DNA from 2 places in the Mesorhizobium sp. WSM4817 genome. Region 2 is predicted to be linked to the other one. Evidence: predicted binding sites of a transcription regulator. Region 2 holds the regulator's gene; the other holds the start of a gene.
What was found. Region 2 encodes LexA, which represses DNA repair genes until DNA is damaged. Its sites were predicted from a motif close to TGTTCNNNNTGTGTTCNG; they were not measured.
Positions count from the first base shown of each region.

Region 1: the regulator LexA is predicted to act here: its motif matches at 2,769-2,786, upstream of ruvC (crossover junction endodeoxyribonuclease RuvC).

Region 1 covers NZ_JBVVQQ010000018.1:5,447-9,925, forward strand. The annotation lists gene rcdA (protease adaptor protein RcdA) at 1-384, shown strand, start outside; gene AC0L2K_RS22670 (DUF2200 domain-containing protein) at 501-851, shown strand; gene AC0L2K_RS22675 (hypothetical protein) at 980-1,135, shown strand; gene AC0L2K_RS22680 (hypothetical protein) at 1,237-1,524, opposite strand; partial or broken gene AC0L2K_RS22685 (cyclophilin-like fold protein) at 1,689-1,915, opposite strand; partial or broken gene AC0L2K_RS22690 (LysR family transcriptional regulator) at 1,909-2,712, shown strand; gene ruvC (crossover junction endodeoxyribonuclease RuvC) at 2,828-3,337, shown strand; gene ruvA (Holliday junction branch migration protein RuvA) at 3,348-3,968, shown strand; gene ruvB (Holliday junction branch migration DNA helicase RuvB) at 4,012-4,479, shown strand, end outside.
Region 2 covers NZ_JBVVQQ010000016.1:155,532-160,010, reverse strand. The annotation lists gene AC0L2K_RS21935 (ComEC/Rec2 family competence protein) at 1-2,151, shown strand, start outside; gene lexA (transcriptional repressor LexA) at 2,145-2,882, opposite strand; gene AC0L2K_RS21925 (molybdopterin molybdotransferase MoeA) at 2,987-4,192, opposite strand; gene moaC (cyclic pyranopterin monophosphate synthase MoaC) at 4,192-4,479, opposite strand, start outside.

The DNA of each region.
Region 1 (4,479 bases), on a different contig from region 2:
GCGAAGAAACTGTCCAGGCTGGCGGCGACGCTCTATGCGGCCGAGTCGATGCGACTGACCACGAGGCTGATGCAGGTCGCCTCCTGGCTGCTTCTGCAGCGCGCCGCGAATTCCGGCGAAATGACTCGCGATCAGGTTGCTTCCGAAAAATCCAAGGTGCGTCTCGACACCGCTTCCGCCAACAACGATGCCGCAGGCTGGGTCGAGCTGCCCAAGGATTTTCTTGACCTCATCGACCGCTCGCTGCGCCTGCAGGCACTGGTGCGCCGCATGGACGAGGAAATCTACGGCGGCGCCGTGGCCGAGGCTGCGCCATCCGGCCGCCGCACCAATCCGGTTTCCGACCAGATCACGCTGCTCAACACGGCTTTCGCCCGCGGCTGACAGACTGCTCGATATCGAAGATGTTCGAAGGCCATCCACACTTTACGATCTTCCCCTGCGATGCCGTGGACGTGATGCCGCTTCTTGGCCCCGATCCCGACGCATGAGGGAGTGCCATGACCGAGCATCGAATCTATTCCATGAGCTTTGCCAGGGTCTATCCGCACTATGTCGCCAAGGCAGAAAAGAAAGGCCGCACCAAAGCCGAGGTCGATGAGATCATCCGCTGGCTGACGGGCTACACCCAGAAGCGGCTGGACGCCCAGCTGGGGAAGAAAACCAGCCTGAAGGATTTCTTTGATCAGGCGCCTCAACTGAATCCTTCTCGGAATTTGATCACGGGGGTGATCTGCGGTGTCCGGGTGGAAGACATCGAAGACCCGCTGATGAAGGAAATCCGCTACCTCGACAAGCTGATCGACGAGCTTGCCAGGGGCAAGGCGATGGAGAAGATCTTGCGGAAATGACGCGATCGCACGATCGCATCGACTGCGATCCGACAATGACGCGAACGAGCATCGTGGGGCCGGAAGCGGAACGTTCGCTTTCGGGATGATGGCGCTAGAAAGCCGACCTTTTCATCCAGCCGACCGCCTTGCGCCAGAAGCTGGCCTCCGTGATTTCATATCCAAATATCGCGTTTCAGATCGGATACCTGAAGAACGCCGTTGGCGAGGGTAGCGACGGCATCGACAACGATGGACACAGCGAATCGACATCGACACAGGGCGGCTTCGGCCGCCACGTTTGATGGCAACGGATGACGTTCAGGGCTAGTTGCACGGCGGCGACGAGCCCGACACGATGTCGCAGGCGAATCCACGCGACGGGCAGCAAGGGCCGTCGCCGACTCTATGTTCCCTTCACGATTCTCGGCTTTGGTGGTCGGCGGGATTGAGCCGCACTCTCAAGGGGCAAGGCCAGCCGCTTCTCGTCTTCGATGGCGCGATCGACTGCCTCGATTTCCTCTTGGAGTTCCTTTAGCTTGGCTCCGTAGCTGGAGCCGTCGCTGTCCCCGATCTGAAAGCCGCTTGCCCGCATTGCGTCGCGGGTATGGTGCACGTTACGGACTCCTTCGCGTCGAGTCGCGACCAGGATTTCCCTGAACTCTCCAAGACGTTCAACGTGATTTCGAGTCATTGCGTTCTCCTATTTCGTCGTCATCGGCGCTGACGGCGATTCAGCACGGCTAAAACTTACGGCGCAGAAGGTTTAAGCGACTCTAAAGAGATACGCTCGACAAAACATGAATGCGGAAGCTCAAATTTGACCCTTGCAATAAAGTGGAGCGCGGGAGGCGGCGTTCATCCATTGTGCGGTAGCCTTCCGGGCTCAGGAAGAACTTCGACGCGCATCGGATGCTCTCCGCGCACCAGAAGCGGCGCTGGCCCCTGGTCGAGACGCCCGAGCCGGATCAGGCCGCGCGACCACCGATAGGGACCATGAAACATCGCAAGATTGCCCAAGGGGCGTAGTAGCAAAGATCGCCAACCGCCTCGTTCCCGAAGCGACCGCCGCCTTCCGGCGCAATCGACGCTCAGCCATACAATCAAGCAGCTCGAAGCGCGCATGGGCATCCGCCTGCTGACCCGCACCACGCGCAACGTCGCAACGACGATCGCGGGCGAACGGCTGCTGCAGACAATTGCGCCGAGCATCGCCGAAATCGACGACGAGATCGCGGCGCTGACGGCGCTCCGCGACAAGCCGTCAGGCTCGATCAGGCTGACCCTGTCCGACCATGCACTCGAAAGCGTGGTCTGGCCCAAGCTCAAGCCGGTGCTTGTCGCCTATCCCGATATCAGCGTCGAACTGATCCTGGACAGCACCTTCCGCAACATCGTTGAGGAAGGCTTCGACGCCGGCGTCCGGATTGGAGAGAGCGTTGAGAAGGATATGATCGCGGTGCGCATCGGTCCCGACTGGCGTCTGGTCGCCATTGCTTCGCCTGCCTATCTCGCCGCGCATGGTGTGCCCGAGCACCCGCAAGAACTGATTCGGCATCTCTGTATCAACATGCGTCATGAAAGCGCCGGCGGCCTTTACGCCTGGGAGTTCGAGAAGGATGGGCAGGGGCTCCGCGTTCGAGTGAACGGTCAACTGACCTTCAATAATACTTATGCCATGATCGATGCGGCGGCCAGTTGATACGGCATGGCCTACGTCCCGGAGAACATCGTCGAGCAGCACATCGCACGTGGCAAACTGGTTCAGCTTCTGGACGATTGGTCGCCGTTTTTTGAAGGCTATTTCCTCTACTATCCGAGCCGTCGTCAAAATCTTCCCGCGTTCAAGGTCATCGTCGATGCGCTACGACATCGGAATTGAAGCGAGGGGATCTAAACCGTGCGATTGGCTCACGCCCTATTAGGACGCAGCGGAACCGTTTCTGGTTTGTTCACATTTCGCTGGCATCGCTGTCCGCCACGGGTAAACTTGGCGGATGGGGGAAACGATTCGCATTATCGGCATCGATCCGGGGCTGAGGCGCACCGGTTGGGGCATCGTCGAAAGCCTCGGCAACTCGCTGCGCTTCGTCGCCTCCGGCACCGTGCGTTCCGACGACAAGGCGACGCTGGCGACACGGCTTTGCCAGTTGCATGACGGACTTGCCGAGATCCTGCATGCCGCCATGCCGCACGAAGCAGCGGTTGAGCAGACCTTCGTCAACAAGGATGCGGCCGCGACGCTGAAGCTCGGCCAGGCGCGCGGCATCGCCATGCTGGTGCCGGCGCTGGCCGGCCTGGTCGTTGCCGAATATGCGCCCAACGCCGTCAAGAAGGCGGTGATCGGCGTCGGTCATGGCGACAAGAAGCAGATCCACATGATGGTCAAGGTGCTGATGCCGAAGGCGACGTTCGACACCGACGATGCCGCCGACGCGCTGGCCATTGCCATCTGCCACGCGCATCACCGGCAGAGTGTTGTCTATAGGTTGGCGGCGCTGGCATGAGGGACCACACATGATCGGCAAGCTAAAAGGCACGCTGGACGAGGTCGACGAGGATTCCTGCATTATCGACGTGCATGGCGTAGGCTATGTCGCCCACTGCTCGACGCGCACGCTGGCCGCCTTGCCGGCCCCCGGCGAGGCGGTGGTGCTGTTTATCGAGACCTATGTCCGCGAAGACATGCTGCGGCTGTACGGTTTCCAGTCGGTGCTGGAGCGTGAATGGTTCCGGCTGTTGATGAACAATGTGCAGGGCGTTGGCGCCAAGGTGGCGCTGGCCATCCTGTCGACGCTGGCGCCGGCCGATCTCGCCAATGCCATCGCATTGCGGGATATTGCCATGGTCAGCCGCGCGCCCGGTGTCGGCAAGAAGGTGGCCGAGCGCATCGTCACCGAACTGAAGAACAAGGCGCCGGCCTTTGCCGGCGCTGCCTCCGGCACCATCGGCCTGAAGCAGGAGCTTGGCGAAGGCGTCGCGCCGGCGCCAATCACCGACGCCGTCTCGGCGCTGGTCAATCTCGGCTATTCACGCGATACCGCCGCCAATGCGGTGGCGGCGGCGCTGAAAAGCGCCGGCGAGGACGCGGATGCGTCGAAGCTGATCCGCTTCGGACTGAAGGAACTGGCGCGGTGAGTCTGCGCTTGTCCCGTTCTCTGCCCTGTGCAAGGAAGGCGGCATGAGCCTTTCGCCACGCCTCATTGCTCCCGACAAGCGCGGCGAAGATGCCGAGCAGACCTTGCGGCCGCAGACGCTCGGCGATTTCGTCGGCCAGGCGGCGGTGCGGGCCAATCTCAAAGTGTTTATCGAGGCCGCCAAGGGCCGCAGCGAGGCGCTCGACCATGTGCTGTTCGTCGGGCCGCCCGGCCTCGGCAAGACGACGCTGGCGCAGATCATGGCACGCGAGCTCGGCGTCAATTTCCGCTCGACCTCCGGTCCGGTCATCGCCAAGGCCGGCGATCTCGCAGCACTGCTCACCAATCTCGAAGACCGCGACGTGCTGTTCATCGACGAGATCCACCGGCTCAACCCGGCGGTCGAGGAAATACTCTATCCGGCGATGGAGGATTTCCAGCTCGACCTGATCATCGGCGAAGGGCCGGCGGCGCGTTCGGTCAAGATCGATCTTGCCCGCTTTACCCTAGTC
Region 2 (4,479 bases):
CTAGCATGCGGGGTGATCGTCTATTTTTCGCTTGCCGTCGAACCGGACTTTGCCCAGCCCATCGCCGTCGTGGTCCTTACGGCATTGTGTGCGGCCGTCACGCGCTCACGCCGCAAAACGCACCTGTGCTTCATGGCAGCGTTGCTGTGCGCGCTTGGTGTGCTCGCCGCCAAGGTTGAAACCTGGCGCGCCGGAACGAAGATGCTCGGTTCGGAAATCCAGACCCGGCTGACCGGCCGTGTCGTCAGGCTCGACCAGATGGCGAACGGCCGGATCAGGCTGACCATCGATGTGATGTCGACCGCCCGGCCGACACTGCGTTATGCACCCGAACGTGTCAGGGTGTCGGCACGCAAGATTCCCGCTGAGATGACCGCAGGCTCGGTGGCAACCGGCTATGTGAGGCTTCTGCCTCCGACTGGCCCGGTCAGACCGGACAGCTTTGACTTTTCCTTTGACAGCTATTTCGCCGGTATCGGTGCCAGTGGCTTTTTCCTCGGCAGTCCAAAGATCGTCGTCTCCGAAGATGCACCGTTAACCGCACGCCTTTCTTCGTCGATCGAGAAGGCGCGCGAATCCATCGCCGACCATATCAGGGACAGCATCGGTGGTGCCGAGGGGGAGATTGCCGCTGCGCTGATCGTCGGCGTGCGTGCCGGCATCCCCGAAGAGATAAACGAATCGATGCGGCGCACCGGCATCTACCACATCATCTCCATTTCCGGCCTGCATATGGCGCTTGTCGCCGGCACCGTCATGGGATTGCTGCGCGGCGCCTTTGCGCTGTTTCCCGACTTTTCGTCGCGCCGGCCGGTCAAAAAATATGCGGCTGCTGCCGCACTCGTCTCCATCGCTGCCTATCTGATCTTTTCCGGTATCGTGGTCGCGGCTGAACGCAGCTTCATCATGCTGGCAGTAATGCTTGTCGCCGTGCTGTTCGACCGGGCGGCACTCACCATGCGCAACCTGGCGATTTCGGCCATCGCCGTTATCGTCGTGTCGCCGCACGAGGTGGTCGGCGCAAGCTTCCAGATGTCGTTCGCCGCGACTGCGGCTCTCGTGGGCGCCTATGCCGGTTGGTCCGACTATCGTGCCGACAAGGCCAAGGCGCCGCGACAGCGACGGTCACCGGTCGCTTTCGTCACGCGCAAGCTCGTCGCCGGGGCAGGCACCATCGCAATGACCTCCATCATTGCCGGCAGCGCCACCGCGCTCTTCGCCATCTGGCACTTCCAGCGCGTCTCGCCGCTCAGCCTGTTCGCCAACCTGGCCGTCATGCCGATCGTCACGATCGTCATGTTCCTGGCGGTCCTCAGCGCCTTGGCAATGCCTTTCGGCCTCGACGGCCCTTTCCTCTACATGATGGGCAAGGGCCTGACGGCGATGATTGCAATTTCGGGATGGATCTCGGAGCGTTCGCCCGTCGATGCAGTCGGCCTGATTTCGTTGCAATCGGTTCTGCTGGTGACGGTCGCCTTAGTCATCGCCACGATGGCGACGACATGGCTGCGGCTTGCGGCACTTCCCTTTGCGCTCGCCGGCCTGCTGACGATTTCCGAGACGCGCACCCCCGACGTGCTGATCTCGGAGGATGCGCATCTGGTGGCGCTGCCGATCGGCGGCGGCGAACTTGCCGTCAACCGGATGCGTTCGAACGAATTCACCACCGACAACTGGAAACATGCGCTGGTTTCAACAACGATCGTCGAGCCGGAGACATTCGAAAAAGGAGATGTGCGGTTCGACATCGCCGATCCGGCCGACCTGCCGCCGGGAGCGCCTTTCACCTGCACTGCCGGCCTGTGCCTGGCCCGGCATCCGTCCGGCGCGCTCATCGCGCTCGCCGACAACCGCAAAACCGCGCGGCCGGCCTGTGCCTTTGCGGATTTGATCGTCATCGACGATGCCACAGCCTATTACAAACCCTGCCGCAACCCGCTGGTTCTCGTCGTCACCAAACGGCAGCTCGCTCGCATGGGCAGTGCCGCCGTCTTCTTCGATCCGCTATCGGCGACAACGCGCGCAGAAATCCGTTTTGCCGTCAGACAGCCATACAGGCCTTGGCATGAGCAGCGGCGATTTTCGCGCGAGGCGAGGGGCCTGCCGCCATACCGCAGGGCCGAGAAACCCAAGAAGCCTGCCGTTCAGTAACGCCGGATCAGTCCGACGAGCTTGCCCTGCACCTTGACCCGGTCCGGCCCGAAGATGCGCGTCTCGTAGGCCGGATTGGCGGCTTCCAGTGCGATCGAGGCACCTTTGCGGCGGAATCGCTTCAGCGTCGCCTCCTCCTCGTCGACCAGAGCGACAATGATCTCGCCAGGCTGGGCGGTTTCGGCGTTGCGGATGATGACCGTGTCGCCGTCGAAGATGCCGGCCTCGATCATCGAATCACCCTTGACCTCCAGCGCGTAGTGCGTGCCGCCGGTGATCATGTCCGGTGGCACCGAGATCGAATGCGTCTGGTGCTGGATGGCGTCGATCGGCACACCGGCAGCGATGCGGCCCATCACCGGTATGGAGACGGTGGCAACGACGTCGTCGTCATTGCCGGCAGCACGCATGCGCGAAGGCGCTGGCTTGATCTGGCGTCCGAGGCCGCCCTGGCCAAGGGAGCCTTGAATGACGCTCGGCGAGAATTTGCGCGCCGCATTGAGGCCCGGCGCGATCGAATCGGGCAGGCGCAGCACCTCCAGCGCGCGGGCGCGGTTGGGCAGGCGGCGAATGAAACCGCGTTCCTCCAGCGCCGTGATCAGCCGGTGGATCCCCGATTTGGAGGCGAGGTCGAGCGCTTCCTTCATCTCGTCGAACGAGGGCGGAATGCCGCTTTCCTTCAGCCGTTCGTGGATGAACATCAGCAGTTCATGTTGTTTGCGTGTCAGCATCGCGACCCCCAACAGAATCAGAAAAACAAACCCAGAACAAACACTATCTGTTCCAGTTGTGTTCCGCAACCATTTAAAGTTTAATGAATGTGTTGACGTTTTGTTCAGCGTAGCATCAGCACGCTGCAGGCGGCGCCCGCTGCGGCTGCGGGAGCGAATGGCTCGCGCACGACCAGTCCGTTGGCGTCGGCCAGCATTCTGAGCATCGAGGAATCCTGGATACTGAACGGCGTTGCCTCAAGCGTGCCAGCTTCTTCCTTCACCACCGCGCGTACATAGTCCTGCCTGAGATCGTTAGCCGGCATGGCGGCGCCGAGCCGCGCCTGACGCATGTCCTGGCGGAAGGCGCGGCCGCCGAGCCGCGCCAGCAGCGGCTTCAGAAAGAGCTGCGTGCAGACCAGGCTGGCCACCGGATTGCCAGGCAGGCCGATGCAGCGGATGGCGCCCAGCCGCCCGAACATCAGTGGCTTGCCGGGCCGCATGGCGATTTTCCAGAAATCGAGCGCCATGCCTTCGCCGGTCAGCACGTCATGGACGAGGTCATGGTCGCCGACCGAGGCGCCGCCCAGCGTGACGATGACGTCCGCGCCTGCGGCGACGGCTTTTGTCACCAGCGCGGCGATCGCGTCCTTGCGGTCGGCGGCGATGCCGAGATCGAGGGCGCTGGCGCCGACCGAGCGGGCCGCGGCGGCGACGCCATAGGCATTGGAGGAGATGATCTGGCCGGGGCCAAGGTCGCTGCCCGGCGGCAGCAATTCGTCGCCGGTGGCGATGATGGCGACCAGCGGCCGTTTCACCACGCGGACCTGCTGGTGGTTGGCCGACGCCGCCAGCGACAATGCCGCCGGATCAAACAGGCGGCCTTTCTCCAGCAGCATGTCGCCCTGCGAGAAATCGAGCCCGAGGCGGCGGATGTTGCGGCCTTCAACCGTCGGCGCGGTCACTTCGACCATGCCGCCGCCGAGGTCGCGGACATTCTCCTGGATGACGATGGTGTCGGCGCCTCCGGGAAGCGGCGCGCCGGTGAAGATGCGCACGGCCTGCGCCGGGCCGACTGTCCCGGCAAAGCCGCGTCCGGCCGGCGCCATGCCGATCACCGAAAGTCTCGCGGGCACGGAGGCGACATCGTCGGCCCGCACGGCATAGCCGTCCATGGCCGACGCGTTGAATGGCGGCTGGGTGCGGAGCGCGATGAGCGGCTCCGCCAGCACGCGGTCGGCGGCATCCATCAGGGCGACGCTTTCAGCCTGCAAGGGCGCAGCATCCGCAAGCAGGTGCTCGAGCGCCTCGGCGACCGCAAGCAGCGCCATTATTGGCCTGCCCCCTGGGCATCCGCCTTGTAGTCGCCGGATTTGCCGCCGGTCTTTTCCACCAGCCTGATGCCGGAGATGGCCATGCCGCGATCGACCGCCTTGGCCATATCATAGATGGTCAGGCAGGCGACCGAGACGGCGGTCAGCGCTTCCATCTCGACGCCGGTCTTGCCGGTGACGCGGGCCAGCGCCGTGACCTTCAGGCCGGGCAGCTTCGCGTCAGGTTCGATGTCTACCGATATCTTGGTCAACAGCAGCGGATGGCAGAGCGGGATCAGCTCATG